One region of the Thermanaeromonas sp. C210 genome, then DNA from elsewhere that is predicted to be linked to it. Evidence: riboswitches for the same ligand, from Rfam matches in the RefSeq annotation. Region 1 holds a riboswitch; the other holds the start of a gene.
The links. Region 1 has a riboswitch for S-adenosylmethionine ahead of TAMC210_RS13445 (PLP-dependent transferase). Riboswitches for the same ligand answer to the same signal wherever they lie in the genome.
Positions count from the first base shown of each region.

Region 2: another riboswitch for S-adenosylmethionine. It lies ahead of TAMC210_RS09180 (homocysteine synthase); the one in region 1 lies ahead of TAMC210_RS13445 (PLP-dependent transferase).

Region 1 is NZ_BLWF01000001.1:577,223-591,648, forward strand. It holds gene TAMC210_RS02750 (molybdopterin-dependent oxidoreductase) at 1-1,056, shown strand, start outside; gene TAMC210_RS02755 (Hsp20/alpha crystallin family protein) at 1,153-1,599, opposite strand; gene TAMC210_RS13850 (DUF1540 domain-containing protein) at 1,841-2,047, shown strand; gene TAMC210_RS13440 (PLP-dependent transferase) at 2,229-2,543, opposite strand; gene TAMC210_RS13445 (PLP-dependent transferase) at 2,564-3,016, opposite strand; SAM riboswitch class I at 3,139-3,246, opposite strand; gene TAMC210_RS02770 (methionine ABC transporter permease) at 3,355-4,017, opposite strand; gene TAMC210_RS02775 (methionine ABC transporter ATP-binding protein) at 4,014-5,039, opposite strand; gene TAMC210_RS02780 (MetQ/NlpA family ABC transporter substrate-binding protein) at 5,220-6,038, shown strand; gene TAMC210_RS02785 (phenylalanine--tRNA ligase beta subunit-related protein) at 6,239-6,805, shown strand; gene TAMC210_RS13855 (YezD family protein) at 7,020-7,244, opposite strand; gene TAMC210_RS02795 (putative sulfate exporter family transporter) at 7,808-9,274, shown strand; gene TAMC210_RS02800 (hypothetical protein) at 9,292-9,429, shown strand; partial or broken gene TAMC210_RS02805 (HesA/MoeB/ThiF family protein) at 9,529-10,337, shown strand; gene TAMC210_RS02810 (4Fe-4S binding protein) at 10,345-11,229, shown strand; gene TAMC210_RS02815 (sulfurtransferase TusA family protein) at 11,216-11,464, shown strand; gene thiS (sulfur carrier protein ThiS) at 11,461-11,661, shown strand; gene TAMC210_RS02825 (M20 metallopeptidase family protein) at 11,745-12,935, shown strand; gene TAMC210_RS02830 (heavy metal translocating P-type ATPase) at 13,577-14,426, shown strand, end outside.
Region 2 is NZ_BLWF01000003.1:345,061-359,486, reverse strand. It holds gene thrC (threonine synthase) at 1-172, opposite strand, end outside; gene TAMC210_RS09190 (homoserine dehydrogenase) at 169-1,467, opposite strand; gene metX (homoserine O-acetyltransferase MetX) at 1,728-2,870, opposite strand; gene TAMC210_RS09180 (homocysteine synthase) at 2,902-4,188, opposite strand; SAM riboswitch class I at 4,269-4,381, opposite strand; gene TAMC210_RS09175 (sensor histidine kinase) at 4,804-5,202, shown strand; gene TAMC210_RS09170 (hypothetical protein) at 5,229-5,423, shown strand; gene TAMC210_RS09165 (sensor histidine kinase) at 5,473-5,685, shown strand; gene TAMC210_RS09160 (hypothetical protein) at 5,738-6,028, shown strand; gene TAMC210_RS09155 (sigma-54 interaction domain-containing protein) at 6,274-8,451, opposite strand; partial or broken gene TAMC210_RS09150 (MATE family efflux transporter) at 8,920-9,876, opposite strand; gene TAMC210_RS09145 (hypothetical protein) at 10,177-10,398, opposite strand; gene TAMC210_RS09140 (radical SAM protein) at 10,400-11,434, opposite strand; gene TAMC210_RS09135 (MBL fold metallo-hydrolase) at 11,588-12,382, opposite strand; gene TAMC210_RS09130 (DUF169 domain-containing protein) at 12,554-13,522, opposite strand; gene TAMC210_RS09125 ((Fe-S)-binding protein) at 13,600-14,426, opposite strand, start outside.

The DNA of each region.
Region 1 (14,426 bases):
CAGCCCGTGCGCCAGCCGGCGGTGGCGCCTCTGACGGAGACGGTTAGGGTGTTCGGCGAAGAGCAGCCCTTAGGCCTGGAAGCCCTCCTGTTGGCTCTGGCGGAAAAGCTCGGCCTGCCCAACTTTGGCCCCGACGGATTTGGCCCGGGCCAAAGGTTTACCAAGCCGGAGGATTTTTACCTTAAGATGGTGGCCAATCTTGCCTTTGGAGACAAGGCAGATGGCAGCGAGCAGGTGCCTGACGCCGACCCGGCAGAGGTAGAGATATTTTTGGCCGCCCGCCGGCACCTGCCGCCTACGGTGTTCGACCCGGAACGATGGGAGAGGGCGGCCGGCAGGCCCTGGTGGGGGAAGGTCGTCTATGTACTCAACCGCGGCGGCCGCTTTGAGGATTACCCCCTTCTTGCGTCGGGGCAGCAAGTCAAGAACAAATATGACAAACAGATTAATATCTTCCAGGAAAAGACGGCAACATCCAAGAACAGCATGACGGGTAAGAACTTCGTCGGTGTGGCCACTTATATAGAACCCTATACGGACTGCCTGGGCCGGCCCCTCGGGGATGGGGAACAGGGTTATAACCTCAAGCTTATTACCTTCAAAGACATCCTGCACACTAAGTCCCGGACCATGGCCGATTACTGGCTGCACGGGATTATGGACGAAAACCTTTTCCTCGTGCACCCTCAAGATGCTGCCGGTTTGGGTTTGAGGGATGGAGATGTCGTCAAGGTAGTCTCGGCCAGCAATCCAGAGGGGATTTGGCCCTTGGCCGAGGGCCTGCATAAACCGATAGTCGGCAAGGTAAAGATAACGCCCATGATAAGGCAGGGCACCGTAACCTTCAGTCTGGGCTTCGGTCACTGGGCCTACGGCGCCGGTGATATTACCATCGATGGCCATGTCGTTAAAGGAGATCCTCGGCGGGCCCGGGGCGTGCATGCCAACGCGGCCATGCGTGTCGATCCCGTACTCAAGAATACCTGTCTTACAGACCTGCCGGGCGGCAGCGCCGTCTTTTACGATACCCTAGTTAAACTCGTAAAGGTTTCCTGACCGCCCTTGGAAGTAAGACCAGAAAGCCCTGCCTAAAGCGCGGCGACCGGGGAAGGAGGACATAACGCTTCCCCGGTCGCCCCCTTTTGGCTCCGTCTATTCTTCGATGGGGATGTTCCTGCCGCGCCGTAACCCCGCTTCTTTTTTAGGAAGCTTGACGGTTAAGAGGCCATTCTTATAGCTGGCCGTAATTTTGGCCTCATCCACACCTTCTAGATAGAACCGCCGCTCAATGCTGCCGCTCCTGCGTTCCTTGCGGATGAAATTTTCCCGGGTTTCGTCGATAATGGCTTCCTGCTTCACCGAAATGGTAAGCACATTGTCATCGTATACAATCTGGATGTTCTCTTTTTCCAGCCCCGGTAGTTCGGCCTCTACCACGTATTCCCTTTCAGTTTCCTTGACATCAGCCCTGAAGGGCTGGGCCCATACCGGTACCAGGAAAAGATCTTCATTGAAAAAGCGCTCGACAAAGCTTTCCAGGTCGGAGAATATCGGCCTTAAGCCCCTCCTCTTACCGTAAAAGGGAACCAGACCAAACACTTTACCCACCTCCGTTTTGCTTTGTTATTCTATACCCACAACTCAGCTTGCATCTTCATGCTAAAGGAATAGTCAACAAAAGTCAAAGTCAAAAATTCACGTTAGAAGGCTCTGAAAGGCAATTGGTGCCCATGAGAGTTATTTTTTTCCTTAATAATGAGCCCTGGGCTTTAATTTAGGGCTTCTTACTTTTTCATAATCTGCCGTTAGAATCCTCCCGGCGGTGTATAAATAGGTCTTTATGGGGTACTCTATCCTATCAGAGGAGGTGATAAAGGTGCCTCGTATCAAATGTTCGGTGGGCGATTGCCTCTACCAAGAGGGTAATGAATGCAAAGCTTCCAGTATTCAGGTGCGTCCAACGGCTATGGACACCATGATTACGGTCTCCGACGATACGGCTTGTGGAACTTTTATACCGAGACATACCGTTGCCCCGAAAAAATAATAGAGAGGCCCTGTCCCCCGCGACAGGGCCTTTTCTTTATGGTCCCTGGCGGAGGGGTGCGGAAGATCCGGTCCCTAAATTGGGTAAAACCTCGGGAGCTCCTGTCCCGAGGCCGTCTAATTATAATCGGTAAGATTTGTTTGACCCGATGCGTAGTAATTTTATCACTGTAGTACGCTATTCACATAGAGGATCTCAATGCCTGTTCCAGGTCAGCCTTAAGATCCGCGGCATCCTCCAGGCCTACCGACAGGCGTACCAGGTCGGGGGTAATCCCCAGGCGCTCTTTAAATTCTTCCGGGAGGCTACCATGGGACATGGTAGCAGGCAGAGAAATTATGCTCTCTACTGCGCCCAGGCTGGAGCCGATGATCGGCAGGCGCACCTTATTGATTACCTGGCGGGCCAGCTCTGAAGTGGCTAGGCGGAAGGAGAATACACCTCCGGCGCCAAGGGCCTGCCGGAAATGAACCTCCCGGCCAGGATGGCCTTCCAGGCCAGGATAATAAACGGCCTTTACTTGCGGGTGCCCGGCCGGCCCCGCTGGCGCGCCAGGGCGACAACGGCGGCAATGTCGGTGATTTTCATTAAGGGATTGGTAGGTGTCTCCAGGAAGATGCCTTTCGTATTGTTTTTAATAGATGCAGCCAGGGCAGCCAGATCAGTAGTATCTACAAGGGAAAATTCCAGCCCCCAGGGAACCGCTACCTGGTTGAGCAGCCTGTAAGTACCGCCGTATAGATCTTCAGAGACTAGCAGGTGGTCGCCGGGCCGGAAAAGACAGAGAACGGCAGTAATGGCGGCCATGCCGGAGGCAAAGGCCAGGGCGCGGCAGCCTCCCTCCAGCCCGGCGAGGCCTTCTTCCAGGACTTGACGGGTAGGGTTACCCGTCCGGCTGTAGTCAAAACCGGTACTCTGTCCCAGAGCCGGGTGACGGAAGGTAGCAGACTGGTAGATAGGCGTACTGATAGCTCCAGTGTTTTACTATCGTATCCTACTCCCAGCTGGACCAGCTCTGTAGCCAGGTGCATTTTATCAAACTCCCCTCATGACAAAATAAAAGCCCTTCGCAGAAGAAGAGCTTTTTTTAACTCTCATCTGCCAGGAGAAATCCTGCAGGAATTGGCACCGTACCTGGTTCTAACAGGCCGGTTGCCGGGCTTCATTGGGCCAGTCCCTCCGCCAGCTCTTGATAAGAGTTTCCGCCTATTTATTTTTAGTTATCTAATCGGTTTAGTTATATTTATTATAGCTTCTAAATCCCAACCGTCAAGGGGAGCTGAGAAAAATTTTTTCCCCGTGCGGGGTTAACGCCGGCTTAACCGGGCGACAATCCGGTCGCCTACAACCTGGATGATCTGGACCATAATGATCAATAAAACGACGGTAATAACCATAACGTCATTTTGGTAACGCTGGAAGCCGTACTGATAAGCCAGGGTACCCAGGCCGCCGCCGCCGACTACACCGGCCATGGCGGAATAGCCAATTAAGGTAATGGTAGTTAATATAAAACCAGATACCAGGGAGGGTTTGGCTTCCGGAAGCATCACCCGGACGATAATTTGCCACGGAGACGCTCCCATAGATTGGGCCGCCTCAATCACTCCCCAGGGTATTTCCCGCAGGGAGTTTTCCACCAGGCGGGCGACAAAGGGTATGGCGGCGACAGACAGGGGGACGATAGAAGCAGTTGTCCCGATAAAGGTGCCAACTACGAGGCGGGTAAAGGGTATTATAGCGATTAGTAAAATGATAAAAGGGAAAGAACGGCCGATATTGATTATCGTACCCAGGATATTGTTGATGAGGGGGCTGGGTTTAATATGCCTTTCACTGGTGATAAGCATAATAACGCCTAAGGGAAGACCGAAGAGATAGGCTATAAAAACTGATACAAAGACCATATAAAGGGTTTCCAGGGTTCCCATGGCTACCATGGGAATTATTTGGTTTAGCCAGTTATTCATTGCCTTTGTAACACCTCGATATTTAATTGCTTACCCTGGAGGAAAGCGAGGGCCCTTTGCAGATCATCAGGCTGACCTAATAAATCCAAGGTCAAAGTACCGAAGGGGGTATCTTTTATGTGATCAATCTTACCGTAAAGGATGTTGGCCTGAACGTTGTACTCCCGAATCATGCGGGAGATAATAGGTTCACCGGCAGAGTGGCCAATGAAAGAAAGGCGTACCAGCATGTTTGTTCCATTATGCTTGTACCCCGCCAGCACCTGCTCCGGAATGGAAGTATCAAGGATACCCTTAATTAACTCCCTGGTAACAGGATGCCGGGGAGCAGTAAAAATATCCAGGACGGAACCGGCCTCAACAATATGCCCCTGGTGAAGGACAGCCACCCGGTCGCATATTTCCTTAATTACCTGCATTTCATGGGTGATAATTATAATTGTTAGACCCAGGTTTCTATTGATATCCCGGAGCAAACTCAGGATGGAGGCAGTCGTCTGGGGATCCAGGGCTGATGTCGGTTCGTCACATAAAAGCAACCGGGGTTCGCTTGCTAAAGCCCGGGCAATTCCTACCCGCTGCTTTTGACCGCCCGACAGTTCCGCAGGGTAATGTCCCGCCTTATCGCTTAGTCCCACCAGTTCCAGGGAGCGTTTAACTTTCTCCTGGATAATCCGGCGTGGCAGGCCGGCAATTTCCAGGGGAAAAGCTACATTTCCAGCGACATTGCGGGCCGAAAACAGGTTAAATTGTTGAAAAATCATGCCTATCTGCTGGCGGGCCCGGCGGAGCTGCCTTTCAGAATAGGTAGTAAGATCCCGCCCGTCAATAATTACCCGGCCGGAAGTTGGCCTTTCCAGCATGTTGATACAGCGGACCAGAGTGCTTTTCCCAGCACCGCTACGGCCAATGATGCCGAATATCTCCCCTTCGGCAATATCCAGGTTGATATTTTCCAGGGCCTGTATCAGTTTGCCATCTTTGGTTGTAAAAGTTTTACTAAGGTTTTCGATTTTAACCATACCTATCACCTGAAGGGGTAAGTGCTAAAACACGCGAATCTTTCTTGTCAAATGGTAACAAAGGGCTTAGATACTGTCAATAAGATTGAATTCGGGAAAAATTTTTCCCTCCGCCCCTTGACAAAAAAATCAAGTAAACCTATTATCTTAATAAGCTATTTCAGAGGAGGTTGATAGTCTTTGAAAAAGATCCTTGTTCTGATTCTCGCATTATTAACGCTAGGGGCAGTTTTAACAGGATGCAGCCAGCAACAGAAGGCATCCCCGGGAGAAGCTGCCAAAAAAGAAATAACTGTCGGTGCTACTGCTCGTCCCCATGCCGAAATCCTGGAAAAGATTAAACCTGTGCTGGCCCAAGAGGGAATCACCCTGAACATTAAAGTCTTTAATGATTATGCCCAGCTCAACCCCGCCCTGGCAGATAAGCAAATTGACGCCAATTTCTTCCAGCACATACCATACCTTGAAGATTATAACCAAAAAACAGGTAAGAATTTGGTTTATATTGCCAAAGTCCACATCGAACCCATGGGGATTTATTCCCAAAAAATTAAGAGCGCCGGCGAATTGATAAACGCCAGAAGTATTGCCATTCCCAATGACGCTACCAACGGCGGCCGGGCTCTGATGTTGCTGGCCAAGGCCGGGGTTATTAAGTTAAAGGAAGGCGTGGGCATTTTGGCGACTAAAAATGATATTATTGAGAAACCCGAGGGGTTGACAATCCGGGAACTGGATGCCGCCATGCTGCCGCGGTCTTTAACAGACGTTGACGCCGCGGTCATAAACGGCAACTATGCCCTGGAGGCCAACTTGAATCCGGTCAAGGATGCCCTCTTTCTTGAGGATAAAAGTTCTCCCTTTGCCAACGTCCTGGTGGTTCGCCCCGAAGATAAAGACAATCCAGCTTTAAAGAAACTGGCAGAAGCGCTAAATACAGCTGAAGTCAAGAAGTTTTTAGAAGAACAATATCAGGGAGCAGTTATCCCGGCTTTTTAAGGCGGCCGGCGAGGATAACGGATGCTGGTAACCTAAGCTAGCAAATCCGCAACCCTGAGGGAAGTTATAACCATGAAGGAAGGCCCCTTCTTCCTGTTAAGGCAAAGGGGCCTTTTTGCGTATTGTTTCCAACGTGATAACAGGCATCAGGTTTTGATGATTTATGCGCTTTATTTACATCCCAGGTAAAGGTGAGGCTCATGATCGTCTATGTCAATCAAGCATTAAAAGGGATCCCCGTTTTATTTGTAGAAGCCAGAAACCTGACCATAAAAAGGAAACATCGCGAACTGGAAAGGATAATTAAGGCGGAGATGGGGGAGTTAATGATCCTGTACGAAAGACACCGGCCCATCCTGGCCGCCTACCACGACCTGCACGCCAGATTCGGTGGTCAGGTCCATATCTCCGCTCCCGAATACTTATATGACTTTATAAAACAACGATCCAGGCTGATGCAAATTAACAGCCTGGTGGATGCGTACAACTATATTTCCCTGAAGTATGCCCTGGCCCTGGGAGCCCACGACCTGGATAAGGTGGAGGGTAACATCACCAGGGAAATCCTCTGCCGGCTGGAGGTCAAGCAGTGCGAGAAAACCAAAATCACTCCGCAAACGACAAATTCCTTCTTTATCATCCAGGGAAACACCGCCACCCCCATGGATTATTTATACCGGGCGGCGGATGAGTTGATGGGCCTTATCGCTACCTACTGCCAGGGGCAGGTTAGCCTGGCTACAATCGAGTATACCGGCTCAAAGTAAACTGTAACTGAGATACAGGGCTTTTACATTTTCTTCGCCGGAACCTTTCGGCCGGGTAAAAGCCCTGGAAGTAGTGGCCAAGGCTTCCTGGACGCCGGCCGGAGCCGGGACGCTGTTTTTAAAATTACCCCCGTGGTCAGATAACAGCTTGTCATGATGCCTTTTTGATCGCCGGCGGAGAAGATACCGTTATGTTTCCCGGCACCTGCCTTCATTACTCACGTTTGCTCGGCTCCGGCTCCCTACCCAGCCTGATCTTCTCGGTATAGTCAATCTGGACTATACGACCATCTTGTATAATAATAGTAATAGAACCATATCTCACCTGGCGTAAAGCCTTAAGTACCTCGCCCAGAACTTTCTGCTCCCTGGTGGAAAGCCCTGTCTGGCACCGTGTTTCTGTTAAAGGCTCTTGAGGCATCTGATAATCCCCCTCCATCCTAATTTCTTATGGGCTACCCGGCAAAGTTAAAGACCATTTACCCAGAGATTTATAACAGCAGAATAGTTCATTCCCACCCCCCATTATGCAGTAATCATATCTTTTTAGTATGATTTGATTTTAACTTTCCAGGCATTCCATGTCAAGCATTCTTAGGGATATCTGGCATCCTGAGATGTCTGGCCGTCCATTGAAGACACCAGGGATAAATGTTAATCAGGCGTAAGAAAACCGGCCTATTAAGTAATAAATCCCTTGACAATAATGTAGACTAAACCTATAATAATAGTATATATTAAGGATGGGGATGCTGACCAGACAACTGGAGGCTCCTTTCCCTCAGGGAAAAGGGGCCTCCTTAATTTTTAAAAACACACGCCTTTTCCTGGAAAGCTATGCTATCAGCAGGTAAGGCAGGTGGTTATAATGATACTTATTATTTGAGCTGGAAATTAACAGGTATTATATACCGTCCCTATGCAGTTAGTGAAATGATGTGGTGAGTTAGACGATGCAGGATGACTTACAGTTAATTTAGTTCTTAACAGGAGGGATAACCAGTGGCTTCGAAAGCAAAGATCGCACGCTCACCGCTGTTGCAAACTGAAGACTGGTGGGCGGTATGGATTGGCCTATTTATCGTTTTTCTCGGCTTGCTGAAGCTGGGCAACCTGGACTTAATCGGCTGGGCCGTCAAAACTAATATGTGGCTTGACCTCTCCAAGGCTCTCGCCCCTGTATCCGATGTTTATAAAGGTGTTCCCGGCATTGTTTCTTTGATTCTTACTTATACTTTTCTGACGGCGGTTTTAAGTATCGCCGTCGCCGGCATGGGCGGCAACGTCCGCCGTTTTGCCGCCGGTTTCACCATCATCTTCTTCATCACTTATTTCTGCTGGATGCTTGGCAACTACGCCTTTATCGCCGCCACCCCCGACCAGATGGCCAAACTAAAACTTCCCTGGTCCCTGCGAATGACGGGGGAGTCGGGCTTTATTATTGCCTTGATCGCAGGATTGATTATCGGCAACTTCTTTCCTGGCCTGACCAGGTACTTGCACGACGCTACCAAACCGGAGTGGTTTGTGAAGACGGCCATCGTAATTCTCGGCGCGCAGATTGGCCTGAACGCGTTGCAGTCAACGGGGCTCACAACCCAGGTGGTTCTCCGGGGCCTCTTCGCCATAATCGAGGCCTACTTAATCTATTGGCCCCTGGTTTACTTTATTGCCCGGAAATACTTTAAATTTACCCCAGAGTGGGCGGCGCCCCTGGCCTCGGGCATTTCTATCTGCGGTGTGTCGGCAGCCATTGCTACCGGCGGCGCCATCAAGGCCCGCCCGGTGATACCCGTCATCGTCTCGTCCCTGGTGGTCATCTTCGCCGTGGTGGAGCTGATCATCCTGCCCTTTGCCGCCCAGGCCTGGCTCTACAAAGAGCCAATGGTCGCCGGGGCCTGGATGGGCCTGGCCGTGAAGACCGACGGCGCGGCGGCGGCCAGCGGGGCCATGGTGGATGCCCTCATCCGCAGCAAAGCTATGAGCGCCCTCGGCGTCAAGTGGCAGGAAGGCTGGATGCTCATGGCCACCACCACCGTCAAGGTCTTTATCGATATCTTCATCGCTATCTGGGCCTTCATCCTGGCCATAATCTGGTCCTGGAAGATCGACCGGCGGGAAGGGGAGCAGGTAAACGCCGGGGAGATCTGGCTGCGGTTCCCGAAGTTCGTCCTGGGTTACGCCGGCCTCTTTATCCTGGTCATCCTCCTTGGCGTCGCCCTTAAGGGTACGCCTGGTCTCAAGCTCCTGAATGCCGGTATTGGGCAGGCGGGCAACTTCCGGGGTATCTTCTTTGCCCTGACCTTCTTTACTATCGGGTTAATGTCCAACTTCAAGAAGCTGTGGGAAGAGGGGATGGGCAAACTGGCTGCGGTCTATGTTCTCTGCCTGTTCGGGTTTATTATCTGGATCGGCCTGATTATTTCCTGGCTCTTCTTCCACGGTATTACCCCGCCGGCAGTAGGCTGAAAAGGAGGGAGATGAACATGACGAAAAAAGAACATTTACCGCAGGAGGAAGAATGGTTTGATTTGCTGCCGGCTGAAAAAAAGCTGATCGGCTACAGTCTGGGCCCGGGGATAGTCCTGCTGGTCGTCCTGGTGTTGGCCACCCGCATTATTTAGAAACATCTCTGCCACTGCAAGTGTCTCTTGACCACCCTGGGGGTCCCTGGTATAATCTAAGAAAAACCGATATATTTACTCCAAATTGGAGGGCTAGTAATGGTCTTAACCAACGAAGAAATAGAACGTTACAGCCGGCAGATTATTTTGCGCAACGTCGGCGGCCGGGGTCAGGAAAGGCTTAAACAGGGAAAGGTATTGATTATTGGTGCCGGCGGCTTAGGTTCCCCGGCAGCTTACTACCGGCGGCTGCCGGTGTAGGTACAATCGGTATAGTTGACAGTGACGTAGTAGATATATCAAATTTGCAGCGCCAGATCCTCCACAGTACTGAACGCCTGGGGCGGCCTAAAGTAGAATCGGCCCGCGAGACATTGCTCGCCTTAAATCCTGCCGTGACAATTAATACTTACCATTTACGTTTGGGTAAAGATAATATTTTAGACATCATCCGTGATTATGACGTGATCGTTGGCGGCGTCGACAACTTTCCTACCCGTTATTTGTTAAACGATGCCTGTGTCATGACCGGCAAAACCCTGGTCGAGGGCGGGGTGCTGCAATGGGACGGCCTCGTAATGACTATCAAACCCGGACAGGGGCCCTGTTACCGCTGTATTTTTCCCGACCCACCTCCGCCGGGAGCCGTACCTAGCTGCCAGGAAGCAGGGGTTATCGGTACAGTGCCGGGGCTTATCGGGGCAATTCAGGCCACGGAAGTAATCAAGATTTTACTTGGGGTTGGGGATACCCTGACCGGCCGGCTCCTGATTTACAACGCCCTGGAGATGCGCTTCCGGGAAGTTAAGGCCGAACGCAATGGTAATTGCCCTGTCTGCGGCGACAACCCGCGCATCCGCGAACTGGAAGAGTATACCTTTGTCTGTGCCACAAAATGCGAAGGGTGAAAACACCATGAACCTGGATTTTCATGAACTCAAAAAGGGCGGCTTTATCAAACAACAAGGCCGCGATCTTTTCCTGATGCGCCTGCGGACCATTGGCGGGTATTTAACATCAAGGGATCTGGAGAATATCGCCGGGATTGCGGCTAAATATGGCCGGGGGGAGGTCCATTTGACCACCCGCCAGGGGGTGGAGATACCCGGGGTCAGGCTGGAAAAATACCAGGAGTTGATTGCCGAGATCAAGGCCTTGAACCTGCTTCCGGGGGCCTGCGGCCCGCGGGTGCGATCCATTGTCGCTTGCCCGGGTAAGGAAATTTGTCCTAACGGGGTAATTGATACCCGGGCTATTGCCGGCCAACTGGACCGGGCCTTTTTTGGCCGCGATGTCCCGGTGAAACTAAAAATGGCCGTAGCCGGGTGTTATAACGCCTGTACCAAACCCATGGAAAATGATGTCGGTTTACGGGGTGTTGTTTACCCGGAATTGGTGGCCGAGCGCTGCAGCCTTTGCGGATTGTGCCAGTCCATCTGCCCCGGTGGCGCCATTAAAATAATTAATGATCGGGTGAGCATGGATAAGAAAAGTTGTTACGGCGATGGTGCCTGTATAGCTTCCTGCCCGAACAATGCCTGGGTAACGGCGGCCACAGGTTTTGTAGTTTACGTTGGTGGAAAAATGGGCCGCAATCCCCAGCTGGGGTATAAAATGTTTGACTTGGTCCCGGAAGATGATATAGGCCCCCTGATTAATTCTATCCTGGCGGTTTATGAAGAGAAAAGGAAGGGGCAAGAACGCCTGAGTGATGTAGTCAGGCGCCTGGGACCGGAAGTGTTCCGGGAATTAATCCCTTACCCCGGCCGGAAGGAGGTCGCTGCCGGTGGCGGAAATTAAAGCGACTAAACGACTGGATATTACCGCGGACTGCTGCCCCATAACCTTCGTTAAAACCAAGCTGGCCCTGGAAGAGATGCAGCCCGGGGAAATCCTGGAGGTTTTATTAACCGGGGGAGAGCCATTAAGTAATGTGCCCCGGAGCCTGAAGGCAGAAGGCCATAAAATCCACCAGGTAAAGAAAGTCGCCGCCAATATATATTCATTAATCGTTGAAAGGGGAGAGGAACAATGAAGATTATTTTCAACCGGCAGGAAAAAGAAGTCCAGGAAGGTATTAACGTAAAGGAATTAGTGGAGCCGCTTAATTTTGACCCCGTTACCGTCGCAGTTGAGGTAAACGGGCGCCTGTTACTAAAAGAGGAGTATAGTAATCCCCTGCAAGAAGGTGATAAAGTAGAACTGGTCTTAAATATGGGCGGGGGAGTATAATGAAAAATGTAAATGCCTTGCCAGGTTTTACATTTATTTGACCCGGCAAGGCAAATCAATCAAGGAATCAAGGTGACCCCCTGTTGGGAGAAAGAGATTACTACCTGGCAGAAGCTCAAAACCTCAAACCGCAGCTGGTCGCCTGGCGGCGGCAGCTGCACCAGTACCCGGAACTGAGTTTTGAGGAAAAAGAAACTGCCGCCCTGGTGGCCGGGGTGTTAGAGCAACTGGGTTTGAAGGTCAGGACCGGCATCGGTGGTACCGGGATTGTCGGTATCCTGAACGGGGCGGAAGAAGGCCCTGCCGTGGCCTTAAGGGCCGACATGGACGCTTTGCCCCTCCAGGAGGCTACCGGGGCGGAATATGCATCCCGCTGCCCGGGCCGGATGCATGCCTGCGGCCATGATGCCCATATGGCTATCGTTTTAGGGGCGGCGACGCTGCTGGCAACCCACCGCCGGGAGCTACCCGGCCCGGTAGTTTTCCTTTTTCAACCGGGGGAGGAATTACCTCCTGGTGGGGCTCGCTTGCTCATAGAAGCCGGGGCCCTGGACAACCCGCCGGTCAAGGCCATCTTTGGCCTCCATGTAACTTCGGCCCTGCCGGCAGGTACGGTAGGCATCCGGCCGGGAGCTGCTATGGCCTCGGCCGATAACTTTACCATTAGGATCAAGGGGCGTAGCAGCCACGGTGCTGCACCCCACCTGGGCGCGGATGCCATCGTCGCTGCTGCCCAGGCGGTCCTGGCTTTACAGTCTATTGTCGCCCGCCGCATTGATCCCGTGCAGCCGGCCGTGCTGACCATCGGTACTATTAACGGTGGTGAGAAGGAAAATATTGTCGCTGGTGAGGTAACCATGACCGGTACTACCCGGGCTCTAAACGCGGTTACCCGGCAGCAGCTGGAAAAAGATATGCGGGAGATTTTGGCCGGGGTGGCGGCCGCCAGCGGGACGGAGATTGACCTCGATTACCTGCGGGGTTACCCGCCGCTAATAAACGATGCCGGGCTTACTGAACTCTTTCGCCGGGTAGCCGGGGAACTCCTGGGGCCGGAAAAGGTTTTCGAACTGGCAGCCCCCTCCATGGGCGCCGAGGATTTTGCCCGCTATGCCGAAAAGGTCCCGGCAGTATATTTCAACCTCGGGGCAGCCATCCCGGGAGAGCTTCCCTTTCCCTGGCACCATCCCCGGTTTAATATCAACGAAGATTGCCTGCCCATTGGCAGTGCCTTGCTTTCCCGGCTGGCCCTAAAGGCCCTGGCTGATTTCTGACGGCTTACACCGGCCGCGGATACTCCTATAGAAAAAGCGCAGCAACGTCGTGATGCGTTGTTGGCTTTTTGTTTAACCTGTGTTGCCGCCTCGAGGCGGGGTATTATGTATGGTGGTAAAGTTAGCCTACAAGGCCGATTCCGACGGGAAAGGGAGGAAGTAGCATGTTGAGGAAAAGGTACATGATAAGGCCTGTAGCTCACTGCCGCGAAGGGCATTAGCTTTTGGTCCTGGGCAAGACCGTAAACTGCCTCCTACTTTAGCTCTAACTTCTAGGTATCGCCCCGTACCAAGACAAAAACCCTTGCGCTCTGGTGCGGGGCATTTTCTTAATTAAAGCTTATTAGAGCATACTTGAAGGGTAGGGTCATGGGAGATGGTATCTGTATAACTTCCGAATAACCTGCGGATGGGACACCGCAAAGGAGCCGTTAAGCCTGCTGTTAAGGAGCTGTAGAGACGCAGGGCACAATTCTTTTCTTCCCTGCCAGGTATGTCAAACCGGGTAAATAATGTTTTCACCCAGGGGATAAAATAAAAATTAACTATGAGAGGAAAATCTTGACGGCCCTGCGGAAAAGACTTATACTGAATTGAGGATACCCCTACGGGGTATATAGCTGCCAAAGGAGAGATTTCTCGTGGCAACAGAGGCGGCTGCTACCAGGATAAGTTTACCGGTAGAAGGTATGAGTTGTGCCTCTTGCGTAGCCAAGGTAGAAAAAGCCCTAAAAAATATTCCGGGTGTACAGGCTGTTCAAGTCAACCTCTTGACCAGGAAGGCTACGGTAGAATACAACCCCAGAGAAACTCATGTTATGGACCTGATTAAGACCATACAAGAGCTGGGTTATAACGTTCCCCAGGAAGAGGTTTTATTAAACGTCAGGGGGATGAGCTGTGCATCCTGCGTCGCCAAAGTAGAAAGGGTGGTGAAGAGTCTCCCGGGGGTAACGGAGGTTGTGGTCAACCTCCCGGCGGAGTCCGCCCGCGTGCGCTTCTACCCCGGGTCTGTTAGCAAAGGCGAAATAAAAAAGGCTATCAGTGAGCTAGGATACGAGGCCAGTGAGAAAGTAACCGGTCAAGAAGCTTTGGATCGGGAGAGGGAGGCCCGGCAGCGGGAGATCCGGCGACAGGCCCGCAACATGTGGATCGCCTGGCCCTTGAGCTTGCTGGTCATGCTGGGCATGTTCCGCGATGTCTGGATCTTTCCTTATTTTGTTCCCGAGTTCTTGCACAACACCCTAGTCCTGTGGTTCTTGACCACTCCGGTGGTCTTCATCCCTGGCTGGCAGTTCTTTGTGAATAGCTGGAAGGGCCTTAAGAAGGGCGCCACCGATATGAACTTGCTCTATGCCACCGGTATCGGAGCGGCCTATATCATCGCTACGATTAATAGCCTCTGGCCTGAGGCCGGATTTGGCGGCAAAGGAGCCACCTTCTTTGAGTCCGCTGCCCTCCTGACTGCTTTCATTGTTTTGGGCCGTTACC
Region 2 (14,426 bases), on a different contig from region 1:
ATCCCGTTGGATTAAGTCCTTCGTATTTAAAGTACAGCTTTATGCCCAGGTCCCGGGAAAGATTGGGGGCCGGAATGAGGGGGGTGTTTCCTTCCAAAAGGGTAATAAAAGGAGTCTTCTCATTCACGGGCAGGAATTCTTTATATGCGGCGATGACACCGGGCCACCTCAATGGGCCGTTCCCCCTTCTACACGAATAACGCAGGCAATTTGATTCACTACCGGAAGGCCTTCCAGAATCTCCAGCGCCTCCCTTAGATTTCGTTCCCGGACCAGGTGGGTGATAAAGACCAACTCCGCTTGTTCCCCCACCATTCCTACTTGAATGACGGAGGCCAGGCTAACCTGTCGCTCGCCAAAGACGCCCGCGATGGCCGCCAGGACCCCAGGCCGGTCTTTTACTATCATCCTGAGGTAATAGCGGGTTACGATGTCTTCTATAGGCTTGATGGGCTTCTGGGTAAAACAAGTGCAGGAGATGCGGCCCCTGGTGCCGTGGATAAGGTTACGGGCGGCTTCCATAATGTCCCCTACCACGGCGCTGGCCGTGGGCATCTCACCCGCTCCTTGGCCGTAAAACATGGCTTCCCCTACTGCGTCACCTTCCACAAAAATGGCATTAAAAGCTCCGCCGACCGAGGCCAGGGGATGGGTTAAAGGCACCAGAGCCGGGTGTACCCTGACTTCCACCGCTTCCCCGTCATCCCAGGCAATACCTAGAAGTTTGATGGCATATCCTAGATCGGCAGCATACTTGATATCCTGGGGATGGAGGTTGGCTATCCCTTCATGATAAACTTCCGGGTAGGTAACACGCGTGCCGAACGCGATGGAGGCCAGGATGGCCATCTTGCGGGCCGCATCGTCACCCTCGATATCGGACCGGGGGTCCGCTTCGGCATAACCCAAACGCTGGGCTTCGGCCAAAACTTCGGCAAATTCCCGTTCCTCCCGGCTCATCTTGGTGAGGATGTAGTTAGTAGTACCGTTAACAATACCCATAACCCGGCTAATTCTGTTCCCTGCCAGGCATTCCTTCAAAGAGTGCACAATAGGAATGCCGCCGCCGACACTGGCTTCAAAGAAAAGATCGGCTCCTCCCGCATCGGCAGCCGCAAAGAGTTCCTTGCCGTAAAGGGCCAGGAGATCCTTATTGGCGGTTACCACGCTCTTCCCCTGCCGGAGGGCCTTAAGGATATACTCCCTGGCAGGTTCCAGACCGCCCATCACTTCCACTATGATGTGGATGTCGGGATCCTCTAGAATTGTCTCCGCCCGGGCGGTTAGCAGTTCGGGCGGGACCTTCACCGCCCGGGAACGGTTTAAGTCCCTGACCAGGATCCTTCTTATTTCTAAAGGCCGGCCCAGCTTCTGCGCTATGGCCCGGCCGTTCTGTTCCAGAAGCTTAACCACTCCTCCGCCCACGGTACCTAAACCCAGTAGGCCGATATTTACCGTTCTCCTCACTCAGGCTCCTCCCCGCAGACTTGCATCTGCTTTATTGTAGCACTATCGGCGCTAAAGGGGCAATACCCTAGCGCCCTGGCGCATCCCAGTCTCGCCTCCAGGCCTGCTTGAATTATAGCCGCCCCGGAAACCCTCCCGGGCCAACTAGCGCCAGGCTTAAAAGCTCAAGGCAGAATTCCCGGCAAATCGGACGTCCCGTCTTCCATTGCCGGCCGCGGCCCCGTCCACAGCCTCGGCCCGCCTGCGTCCCCAATCTCCCCTTAAACCTTCTCCTGGGGACGCTTATCGATTTGGGCCAAAAACTCTCTAAGCATGGCCCCCAGCTTGGCAAACTCGATAAGAAAGGCATCATGGCCATACGGCGAATTCAATTCCCAGTAAAAAGCCCGTCCGCCCCCTTGATTAATGATCTCGGCAATCTCCTTTACCTGATAGGTCGGAAAGAGGATATCACTGGAGATGCCGATGGCCAAACACGGGCATTTGATGCGCGCCAGGGCTTCCTCATAGGAGTTAAAGCCCCTGCCCACGTCGTGGAGATCCATGGCCTTGGTTAAGTAAAGATAACAGTTAGCGTCGAATCGTTCTACCAGCTTGCGGCCCTGGTAGTGGAGATAGTTCTCTACCTCAAACCTGCCGTCGAGGCAAAAGAGGTCGCCTGGCCTGCCGTTCATGGCCCGGGCAAACTTAAAAGACCAGGACTCGTCGCTTTTATAAGTAATGGTCCCGATCATGCGGGCCAGGGCCAGGCCCCTCTCCGGTCCGGGAGTGCCGTAGTAGTCGCCCCCCCGCCAGGCCGGGTCGTTATAAATGGCCTCCCGTTGCACAGCGTTAAAGGCTATGTTCATGGCCGAAGTACGACCCGGTGCCGCAATCACGATGACCGAAGACATAAAGTCGGGATAAAGGACTCCCCATTCCAGGGCCTGCATTCCCCCCATGGAGCCGCCTACGGCGGTGACCAGGTGCTTTACCCCCAAATGGTCCAGCAAGGCCTTCTGGACCCTGACCATATCCCGGATGGTGACCAGGGGAAAATCCAAACCGTAGGGTTTCCCCGTAGCCGGATTAAGGGAAGCTGGCCCGGTGGTTCCGTAGCAGCCCCCCAATACGTTAGAACAAACAACGAAGAAGCGATCCGTATCCAGGGGGCGGCCAGGGCCCACCATGGGATCCCACCACCCGGGTTTCCTCTCACCTATCCGGTGCCAGCCTGCTACATGGGCGCTTCCGGTAAGGGCGTGGAGGACCAAGATGGCGTTATCCCCCGCGGAGTTAAGCCGACCGTAGGTTTCATAAGCCACAGTGATGGGCCCCAGCTTCTTTCCGCACTCCAGGACCAGTTCCTGAGGGGGGGCGGCAAAGGTGTAATATTGTGTCTTCACCAGCCCAACATCCGGCACTTTTCCTTCACCTTTTTCGGTTGAGGTAGAGTTACACCACGGCCCGGGACAAGGCCTGATCCAGGTCGGCCATGAGGTCTTCCGGGTCCTCCAGGCCAATGGACAAACGGACCAGGTCTTCTGTTACTCCGCTGGCCAGTTGCTCTTCTACCGTAAGCTGCTGGTGGGTGGTACTGGCCGGGTGAATGACCAGGGACTTGGCATCTCCTACGTTGGCCAGCAAGGAAAAGAGCTTTAAGTTATCGATGAACCGCCGTCCAGCTTCCTTCCCGCCCCGGATGCCAAAGGTGATGATGGCCCCGGCTCCCCGGGGTAGATACTTTTGGGCCTGGGCGAAGCTGGGGTGCCCGGGTAGACCGGGATAACTAACCCACGCCACCTTGGGGTGCTCCTGCAACCAGCGTGCTATTTGCAGGGCATTCTTGCTGTGCCGTTCCATTCTCAGGGGCAGGGTCTCCAAGCCTTGGAGGAAAAGAAAGGCATTAAAGGGGCTTAAAGTGGGCCCGAAATCCCGCAAGAGCTGGGTACGCGCCTTAACAATATAGGCTGCCGGGCCAAAGGTGTCCACGTAGCTTACTCCATGATAACTGGGATCGGGATCGACCAGTTCGGGGAACTTCCCGTTCCGCCAATTGAACTTACCTGAGTCAACGATAATGCCTCCGATGCTGGTCCCGTGGCCGCCTATGAACTTGGTGGCCGAATGCACCACTATATCGGCTCCATGCTCAAAGGGCCGGCACAGATAAGGGGTGGCAAAGGTGTTATCCACGATTAAAGGGATCCCCGCCTCGTGGGCTACGGCTGCCACAGCCTCCAGGTCCGGCACGTCCAGTTTAGGATTACCGATAGTTTCTACATACACAGCCCGGGTCCGGTCGTTAATAGCCCGCCGAAAATTTTCCGGGTCGCTACCGTCAACAAAGCGGACCTTGATCCCCAGTCGGACAAACGTAACATTAAAAAGGTTATAAGTGCCGCCATAAAGGCTGCTGGAAGAGACGATCTCTTGCCCCGAGGAAGCAATGTTAAGGACGGCCAGGGTTATGGCCGCTTGGCCGGAAGCCGTGGCCAGAGCCCCAACCCCCCCTTCCAGGGCAGCCATCCTTTGCTCAAAAACCTCTGTAGTGGGGTTGCCTATGCGGGTATAAATGTGTCCGTCTTCTTGCAAGGCAAAAAGGGCAGCAGCATGATCGGCATTTCGGAAAACGTAAGAAGTCGTTTGATAGATGGGTACGGCGCGGGCACCGGTAACAGGATCGGGCTTTTGGCCGGCGTGTACCGCCAGGGTAGCAAAGCGATAAGTTTCCTGCTTCATTTATTTTTCCCCTCTCCTTACTGGGATTTAATTTAGGTATGAAAAAAGCCTCTCCGATAAGAAGAGGCTTTTTATTACCCCTCTTATCTCTCAGAGCAAAACGCCCTGCAGGAATTGGCACCTTTACCCCTGACCTTCAGGAGCAGGTTGCCGGGTTTCATCGGGCCAGTCCCTCCACCACTCTCGATAAGAGTTGCAGCGCCTTTATTCTTTTGTTGCAAGCCTGTGATATACTATACCGTTTTCCCAGGAGGTTGTCAAGAAAAAAGAATTATCAGGTTGTAGATAGGCCAGAGTTTCGTTCACAGTACTTTGAGAGGGTCAAACAGGTATTGCAAAGGGTGGGTATCCCAGGGAGACCAGCTACCTCTAGAAAACAGCCGCTTCAAACCTCCGCAAGCCCCTTCCCACTATACTCCCGTGGATATAGTCCACGCGTACAAATACTCAGGAGTTATAGGAGATTACAATATTTTTATAAGTGTTTCAAATGTCGGCGGGCGGGAGTGGAGTTACGTCATAGGTTTTCCCTACAAATACGTGTCGAGGTTCGTGTTCTATCTAAATGTCTCCAGGCTGTTTAGCTCCTGGAAATGGGTGATGATTTCGGCGTTTTTGAGCACGGCTCTCGTCACCATCCTCATCAGTTACCTTTTCGGCAGGAAGCTGGCCGCTCCCCTTTTTAAAATCATGGACGGCATCAAAACCCTCTCTGAGGGGGAATACGGAAAACTTTACCCGGAAAAGGGCCTGTACAAAGAAGTGTACGGCCAGCTGAACGCCCTTTCCCGGGAGCTGCAGGAAGGCGAACTTCAAAAAAGAAAACTGGACCGCCTACGGGAAGAGTGGATCGAAAACATATCCCACGACTTGAAGACCCCCCTCACCTCCATAAAGGGATACGCGGAAATCCTGCTGGAGGATTCCTACCGTAAAACTTCCGAAGAAAAGACCCGGTACTTGAAGGTGACAAAGGAAAAAGCCGACTATATAGAACAGCTGCTGAAGACCTGAGGCTCACCTACAGGCTAAAAAACGACATGGTCCCCCTCAAGCTGGAAAGGGTAAACCTGGTGGATGAAGTGGCCGAAATAATCATAGATATTTTAAACCATCCGGAGTTTGAGGGGCGAAAGGTTGACTTTCAGTGCGAGCAAAAATATATCGAGCTTTGTGTAGACAAGCTCCTGTTCCAGGGCGGTGGGAAATATCATCTACAATGGCCTGGTGCATAACCCTCCCGAAACGATTATACGGGTATCGCTATAAAAGGAGGCCGGTGTCGTGGTGCTGGAAATAAAGGACAACGGCCGGGGCATCCCGCCCGAAGAGCTGGAAAATCTATTCGAGAGATACTATAGGGGCACCGGCACCGGAGAAAATCCCCGGGGCAGCGGGCTGGGCATGGCCATTGCAAAGAGAATAGTAGAAGCCCATAAGGGCCGGATCCTGGCCGAAAGCGAGCCCGGCAAAGCCTGCTGGTGGCGGGAAAAGTAATATAGACGCTCCCGGCAGCATACCCTATGACCTCATACTGGGAAGGCCCCTTATGGCGTATATAGCCTCGCTGCCCCTAATGATAATCACTTTTCTTTTGAGCATAAACATTTCCCAGATGGGTATACCCCTGGGTACCGGTATCGGGTTTACCCTCCCCTCGCTGTTGGTGGCCAATACCAGATACTGGGTTTTCTACCCCTGGACATACCCCATCATGGCGGCCTTGGGAGGAGATTTCTTTGAAAAGACATATTTCCCCTTCGCGGCGGGATTGCTGATTTTCTCGGCACTGTCTTTGGCCAGCCTGCGCTGGTTTAAGGACAGGGATGTCCTGGATTGAGCTGAATATTGTTGGATTTACCTGGCCAAAGTGCTGATGATTTACTGGAAATTCCTCCCGTATCGCACTTACTAGGATCCTACTTCCGGCTTTCTAGACACTGTTTTTCACCATGAGCTTTGAGTATCCAGGAAAGTTGGATTTCAAGCCGCCCATACGTTACCCCTGCCGCTACCTGCTGAAACTTTACACGACACAACCAAGAAACCCTACCGGGGAGGACTTCCCGGCGGTTAACTGCACGTCTATCCCTTGGAGAGATTGTAGTCCCGGATCTTGCGGTACAAGGTAGATTGGCCCAAACCCAAAAGGGCCGCCGCCTTGCGCACGTTGTAGTTCGTCTGGGCCAGGGCCTGCTTAATGGCCCTCTTTTCGAGTTCCTTCATGGGTAGGGGTCTTACCTCCAGGGCTTTCTCCGCCGCCTGGTCTTCCCCGGAACCGCCGGCACCAATTACCATCCCCGGCCTCCCGCCGACGGAGCCGCCGTCCTCCGTCCTCCCCCCCTCTCGAATCTCCGCCGGCAGGTCCTCCGGATAAATTATCCCCCTCCTGCACATGGTCATCGCGTAGAGCATGGCGTTCTCCAGTTGCCTTACGTTGCCGGGCCAGTCGTAGGTTAGCAAAATCTCTTCTGCTTCCCTGCTCAGAGCCGGTGCCGGGAGCCCCTCCCTGCGGGCGATGGCCATTATAAAATACCTGGCCAGTTCAAGGATGTCCAGGCCCCGTTCCCGGAGAGGGGGAATGATTATTTTAAATACCGCAATCCTGTAGTACAGATCCAATCTAAACTCCTGCTTCCGGGTGAGCTCCAACAGGTCCCTGTTGGTCGCCGCGATCAGCCGGAAATCAACCCGTACGGGGCGGCTACCGCCCACACGCATAAATTGCTTCTCTTCCAATACCCGCAGCAGGACCGGCTGGATCTCCAGGGGCATATCACTTATTTCGTCCAAGAACAGAGTGCCCCCGTGGGCCAGCTCGATTTTTCCGGGCCGCCCCTTGCGATCCGCGCCGGTAAAGGCTCCACCCTCATACCCGAAAAGTTCGCTTTCTATGAGGCTCTTGGGAAGGGCGGCACAATTAACGGCCACAAAAGGCCCCCACGGTCGGCTGAGGTTGTGGATGCAGCGGGCGAAAACTTCCTTGCCCACTCCGCTCTCGCCTTGGAGCAGAATATTCGCACTGCTGAGGGCAGCCTTGCGGCTAACCTCTATGGTCTGGAGCAGGGCGGGCGAGCTGCCCACTAGGGATTCAAAGCCGGAACCATTCTCCCGATCTTTAAGCACCCAGGCCATGCCGGAAGTCCCACTGTCCCTCCGGGTTTCCGGAATACCGGTTCGCCTGCCGTTTTGCTTCGCGCCCCCGAGGGTAACCAGACAACCGTATATTTTCCCCGCCCCGTCCTTTATGGGTAAAGCAGAGCAACCTGCCAGCACCCGGTCAGACTCTTCCAGCCTCAACTCCACGTCTTCAAAGGCTTCCCCGCGTTGGAGAACCGCTTCGATAACCGGCTGCTTTCCCAGTAAAACCTCGAAGGGCTGGCCTACCAGCTCCTTACCAACCCCCACCAGCACCGCACGGGCTTTATCGTTAGCCTGGGTAATGACGCCCTGCCTGTTAGTTATGAAATAGGCCTGGAGGCCGCTCTCCGCCTTTTCCAGGAAGGATCGCTGTTCGGTCCTCTCCAGGTTCTGGAGGCGGTTTTGAATGGCCCAGGCCGCGGAGATCGCCATACCCAAGGCGTAGGGATTCTGGCGCAGGTAGCAGTCAGCGCCGATGCTGAGGGTGCCCGCCAGGTTCCCGGCAGCGTCGAAAATGGGTGCCGAGGAACACGTAATCTGGTCCCACCCCACGTCACTGTAGTGCTCGGGTCCCCATAACTGGATGGGCTCTTGGTGAAGGGTACACAGGACGTGGGAGCAAGTTCCTACTGTGGCTTCGGTCCACACCGAGCCGGGAACCAGCCGCAGTCTTTCCCTTATCCTTCTTCTAGTCGACCCGTCCTCGCTGTGCAGTACTCGCAGCATAATACCATTTTCGTCGGACAAGAGCACCGAAGAGCGGCGGTTAGAAAACATCTCGACCAGCCGTTCCAAGTACCCGTCCGCGGCCTTAAGGAGCAGTCTCTTCTCTTCCAGCAGCCCCCGTAGCACGCTGTTTTCCAGGACCGGGCCATAGTAGAAGCACGAAGTTTCGAGGCCGTACTTCTTGGACCGTATCCAAGACCGTACAACTTCGGCCCGCACCAGGGAAAGGTCGCAATCCTCGGCGCCCCGGTATACCACCTCATGTTTTAGTCGGCGGATTTGTTCGGCCAAATCGCGCTGTTTCCTGACCGTTTCTTTCAGCAGGGAAATACGAGCTCGGGAGAGGCGAGACGTGGTCAGGGATACACAACTCAAAAGATTCTCTAAAGATTTCATATCCGCCTACCCCCCGCGAACGGGTCACAATGCCCTACCAGCCGTATCCAAAATCCCGGCAGGCCCTATCTTTGTGCCGGAGAGTACATTCATATGTACAAAAACATCCCCCTGAAACATCACCCAGGCCTTCGCGGTGGAGCCTCCCAGGTTTTCACCTAGTTTTATTATGGACCCGCCGCCCGGGCCATGTCAACCGCCAATTATGTATTATAATATGTCGTAGCTCGCGTAAGAGATAGGCGCCAGGGCCCCGGGGTAATACGCCGGCACCCGGCTTGGAAATACCTCGGAGCCATCCCGGACCAGTAAGGAGGGTAACAACTGTCCCAAGCCATAGTGGTAGGCGTTAACCTCAGTACGCGCCCTTGAAGACTGAGGGTATTTATTATCGAGTAATAAAAGACGGCCGGATAAAGAAGGGCGACCGGGTTATCTTAGGCCCTTCCTCCTCGCCCGTTTAAACCCTTAAATCTTCCCGGCCGCCATTTCGGTTTCGGGTACGGTTCCCTCCTTTGATAGCAGCCTCACTTCGCGGAAAATGAAAGAAGCCGTTACTGTAGCGGAAAGAGCGTCGGCAATGGGGGCGGCTCTCCAGACACCTTCTATGCCCCAGAAGTGGGGAAGAAATGACGAGCAGCGGAATGAAAAACAGGAATTGGCGGGACAGGCTAAGAATAGCTGCCTTTACCGCCTTGCCGACGGCCTGGAAATATTGGGAACACACCACCTGAAAACCGACTACAAAACCCATTGCGAAGAACACGGTCATGGCATGGGCGGTCATGCCGGTGAGGGCCGGGTGGCAAAGAGTTGACCTATGACCGTTGCCAGGGCCGAGCCCCTGATCCCCTTGCCGAAGTGGAAAATGAATATATAGTTTAAAATCCCGTTGATTAAAGCCCCCAGTACCTGGGTGGACATGGCCCTCATAGGGTTCCCTTCGGCCCGGATAAAATTGTTCATTCCCATGCCCAGGCTTCCGAAGACGGAACCGAGCATAATGATGTGCAGGAAATCACGGGCATATGGCATCGCCTCATCGTCGGCGCCGAAGAGTCTCAGGAGTGGCTCCGGAAACGTAAGATAAATAAGGGCAAAACACAGGGGCATTAAGACCAGCAAGGCTGCACCGTTAGCGGCCACCACTTCTGCCTCTTCCTTTTTTTGTTCCCCCAGGCGGAGGGAAATCAGGGCGGTGGCTCCTACCCCGATCAACAGGGAAATAGCCCTCAATATTACCATCAGGGGAAAGGCTACGGTCGTGGCGGCAATGGCCAGGGGGCCGACTCCACGACCAACGAAGGCCCGGTCCACCACATTGTAAAGGGCATTACACAGCATGCCCACGGTAGCCGGCCAGGAGAAGTTCCACAATAAGCGGCCTAGAGGGGCCGACCCAAGCTGCCGTGAACGCTCATCCATTATGTTAATACCCTCCTCTTGCAGGCGCCCGATCGGTAGGATAATTATTGGCCCTTCTCTCCTCCCCCGCTCTTTGGTTAGAAATATTATAGTATGAATTCTAACATAGGGGGCCTCTCCGGATCAATTGTATTTCCCCCCACCAACAGACTTGACAAAAATGGATGGTGGCCTCTTACCGGGAAAAGCCGGTAAAGAGGCCTCCATCCCGCATAAATGTGCAAAAAGGTTGTCGCCGTGACGAAAAACCGGCCCGCCGGGGCACTCCTGGCGTGAAGCCTTTAACCTAGCCGACCCCTTTTATCCCTTGGGAAGCCTATCCCGGCCGGCTTCACCTTTCGGGGCCCTCCGCCTCGAGGCCTCCTGCTGGGTGGGCGTGCCCATGGCCAAATACTTGATTCTCCGGCCGTCGTGTCCCTTCCCCAAGGGATTATTACTACGTTTCCCCTTGGGGCCCAAAATCCTTAACCCAAGGGCCTCCCTCGATTCCTCCACCAGCTCCTGGTACATCTGACGCCACACCTCATACCACCTTTTTCTGTAGCCCGCCGGCTTTGGGCCGCCAAATCACCGAAGGGCCTTCTAGCACCCTCCAGCCGGCCTCCCAATACATCCTCTTAACTTCGCCCACCGAGCGTCCACGCGTTCTCTCGCAATCCTCATGGGTATCCCGCGGGTTGGATCCTGTTTCCGCCCACATGACATTGACCCCGACCAGGGGACCGAGGGTGCTCGGCTCATGCCAGCACATGCCGACGATTTCCTGCTGAGTGGCCAAACGGATCACGGCGAGAAGATGCGCCTGCCGGGCCTCGGTAATCATTCCACGTTCCCCCAGCTCGGTACCCGGCACGGCGACCCGGCGCATACAGCCGCTGTAGACAGCGCCGCACTCCCGGGCTACGATGGTGGCCTCTACCAGCTCCTCGGTGGTATGCTCGGGCCCCACGGGCTCGACGCACGTTCCCAGGGCAAGGCCGGCCTCCCGGGCGGCTCGCATGGTGGCCATCCTTCTGGCAGGCTCGATACTCGAATCCTTCCCTTCCCTCAGGCGAAGGGCATGGTACACCCCGTCTAAGCCGGCGTCCTTCAAGGCGTACGCTTCTTTCACTGTGAAATCATCGACGTTCCCGATCAGTACCGCATCCGGCGTCAAAGCGCGACGCACTTCCCGGATGATTTCCAGCAGGTGCCCGAAGGGAAAAGCCCCTGTAGCCATGAGGTAGACGGCGTTGGCGCCCTGTTCTTCGGCCTGCCGGCACCGCCTTACTATCTCTTCGGTGCTCATTACGCTCATGCGCCCGAACACTTTACTGGCTGCGGCAAAGGAACACCACTTACAGTTGCGGGCGCAGCATCCCACGTTGATGCCGACTTGCGCATGGACCTCTGCCGTATTATTGCTGACCTTCGAACTGATTTCTCGGGAGGCATATCGAATATAGGCTGACTCGGGTGTGAAAGGGTCTATTTCAAAAAGCATCGCCATCTCTTCGCGGTTAAGCAGCTCTCCCGACTTCGCCTTATCCACTAGATAAAGGATCTCTTTCCGCAGCAACTTCCCTCAACTCCTCCCCCGAAATTGGAACTCCCTTAGCACGCCCGCCCTCACGTTAGCACGAAAACACCCCATTTACTTAGTAGCCGAACTTCTTCTGGAGCGGGGGATCCCTGCGGGAATACCCGTGTTTTTATCGTCCTTCCTTAATACTTAATACAGTTCAACCTTTAACCCGTCATAGCTGGCCAGGACCCCGTCTAACCCAGCTAGCTCCCGGTTCAGCTCTTCCACCGTCACCGGAGAGCTGTAGTGCATGGAAAGGTGGGTAAGAATGGTCTGCCCTGCGCCCACCCTCTTCCCCAATTCTATGGCCTCGGCCACCGACATATGGGTATCAGGATACCAGTTCTCTCCGTAAAAGGTGGCATCGCACACCAAGTAATCTATCCCTTGCAAGGAGAGTAGGGTTTCCTCCGGGAGCCACGAAGTGTCGGGGAAATAAGCCAGCTTCTTGCCAGCTTCGATGAGGACCCCGCCTGTTTCGATGCCGTGATTGGCTCGTAACAATATAACGCTGGTCATTCCAAAATCGTACCGCCGCCCGTACTCCCATTCTCTCAAGTCCACTACGTCTATCAGACGACAGAAGGTGGAAGTAAACTCTCCGGTGTAGCCAGGCGGCAGGTAAATGGGAAGCCGGCGGCCTTTATCTTTCAATCTCAGGTAGTACTCCAGTTCCCCCAACCCGGCAAAATGGTCGTGGTGCCAGTGGGTGAGGAACACAGTATGGATATCCTGGATTCCTTCCCGGCACAACTGTACCCTGAGATCGGGCGAAGCGTCTATTAAAACTCCTTTGTCGTCCATGGTGAGCAGGGCCGTACTCCGCGTCCTGGCGGCCGATGGATTGGTCCTGGCTTCTCGGCAGGCCGCACATTCGCAAAAGAAGGCCGGGACCCCCGGCCCTGCTCCGGTACCCAATAACTTGATTTCCACCCCAGCCATATATCGGTCAACCTCCACTACGGTATTAAGCTACATAATATACTAAGGCTAGCTATAAGAGTCTTCTTATCCCCGGTATGGCCTTAAGCCGTCAACCTCTCCCGTTCGGACAGGCCTGTCATAGGTTAAAGGCGCCGGACCATTTCCTCCCTAGGACCCGTGTCCCCCATACTAACTTTCCACCAGGGTGATGGCCCTTGACGGGCACTGGCCCACACAGGTATAGCAGGCGGTGCAAAGATCCGGCCGCACGGCGGAAGCCACCAGGCGCCCCCTTTCCCCGGGGATTAGTTGCAAAACACCGTGGGGACAGAAATCTACGCAGTTCCCGTCACCCTGGCACTTATCTTTGTTGATCATGATGGTGACGGTCTTCTGTACCTGGCAGTCCGCTTCTTCCCCGGCCTCGCCGAAGCCCACCACCGGGGGAGCATAAATCTTTTTCCGCTCTTCCGCCATTGCCTTGCGGGCTAGTTCTTCCAGGGCACTAAGGACATTATCCACACGCTGGGCCGGGATGGAAAGGAAGGTCTCAAAATCGTCCATGTCGCTGGAGGCCCGGCTTCCGTAGCAACCGAAGGAGGTGTTTATGCGTCCGGTCTTCACGGGGCGGACCGTCAGTTCGGCACAAACCGAATTATAAGATGACGTCTCAAATATCTGTCTCTCCCCGGTAAAATAACTGTCCGCACTGCAGAGCCACATGGCTTGTTCGGGCCAAAGGGTAAATATTATTACGTGGGGCTCAAAGTTAGCCTGGGCCAGCGGTGCTATGGCCACCGCCGAATACTCACCTGCTTCCCAGACAGGCCGCTCCTCGATCATCCGCCTGGCGACCTTTAGATCGGGCAGTTTCCGAAACCGCAGGTAAAGTTCCCCGGACTTCAATTTCGGCGACATTTCTATCAAACCGAGTATGGCCGCGCCGTCGGGGCAAGCATGCCACTTGGGCGCCAGGAGGAGAGAATAGCCCCTCCGCGCAGCAACCACCGCCTGGCAGTACCTTAATCTGATATGGGGTTCGCCCAGGCCCTCCGGCACCTTTTCCCCCCTGCGGAGCAGCCGTACTGCCACCGGTTCCCACCGCAGGGACAATAATTCTTTGAATTTCAACGCCTTCGCCTTGTTCTCGGCAACCATGGACCATCTCCCCTCAGAAGTTTTTGGACCTGCCCATTTTCGGTCCACGAAGTTTCAGGAGAGTCTACTTACCACATTCAGGAGAGGGCCTCCCGGCTCTTGCGCCGGTTGTCCAGGGCCTCATCTTGGACGTTAAGGAAAAAGGAGAGGGCATGCACCACCGGCAGTGGCGTGCAGCTATCGGCCAGGTTAAAGAGGCAGCTCATACAGTAGGCGAACATCCCCTGGGCACCGCTAGCCCGGGCTTCTTCGGCCCGGAGCTGCGCCGACCAATCCCCGGCGCCCGGCACGAAGTGCTTGGCCATTCCCCCGGTACCACAGCATATGGTGTATCTTCCGTGGTGCCGCATTTCCCTTACAGGCACCTCCAGATACTCCAGCAGCGCCCGCACCTGCTTGCCGAAAACTCCCGCCTCCCTGTCGGGGCAAGGATCATGAACGGTATAAGGGACGGAAGGCCTGCGATCCTCCACCGGCAGGAGAGAACGGTGGGAATATAGCAAGCTGTAAACATCTACTACCTCTATCGCGTTCCCTCCTAACCCTTCAAGGAGCTCGTAATAACAATTGGGACAGCCCACCACCAACCTCGAAACGCACCACTGTTCCAACTTAGCCTCCAGCCGCTTCAGGTGTTGCTGGGCGCGGTCGTTCAGTCCCATGTATCTCAGTGGCTTGCCGCAACAGTCTACGACCGCCTTGGCACCGGGGTAAATCCCATCCAGGAACTCCAAAAAGGCCCGCGTGAGGCGGGGCGAATAGGTGGCGATGGTGCACCCCGGGAAGAACAGGGTGGAGGTAGCTTCCCGGGGTTCTATGTCGTCGTAATCGATACCCAGCGCGGCCCTGCACAGAGCCCACATGTTGTCGTGCTCGTCCGGGCAAAGGTAACGGTAATCCCCGA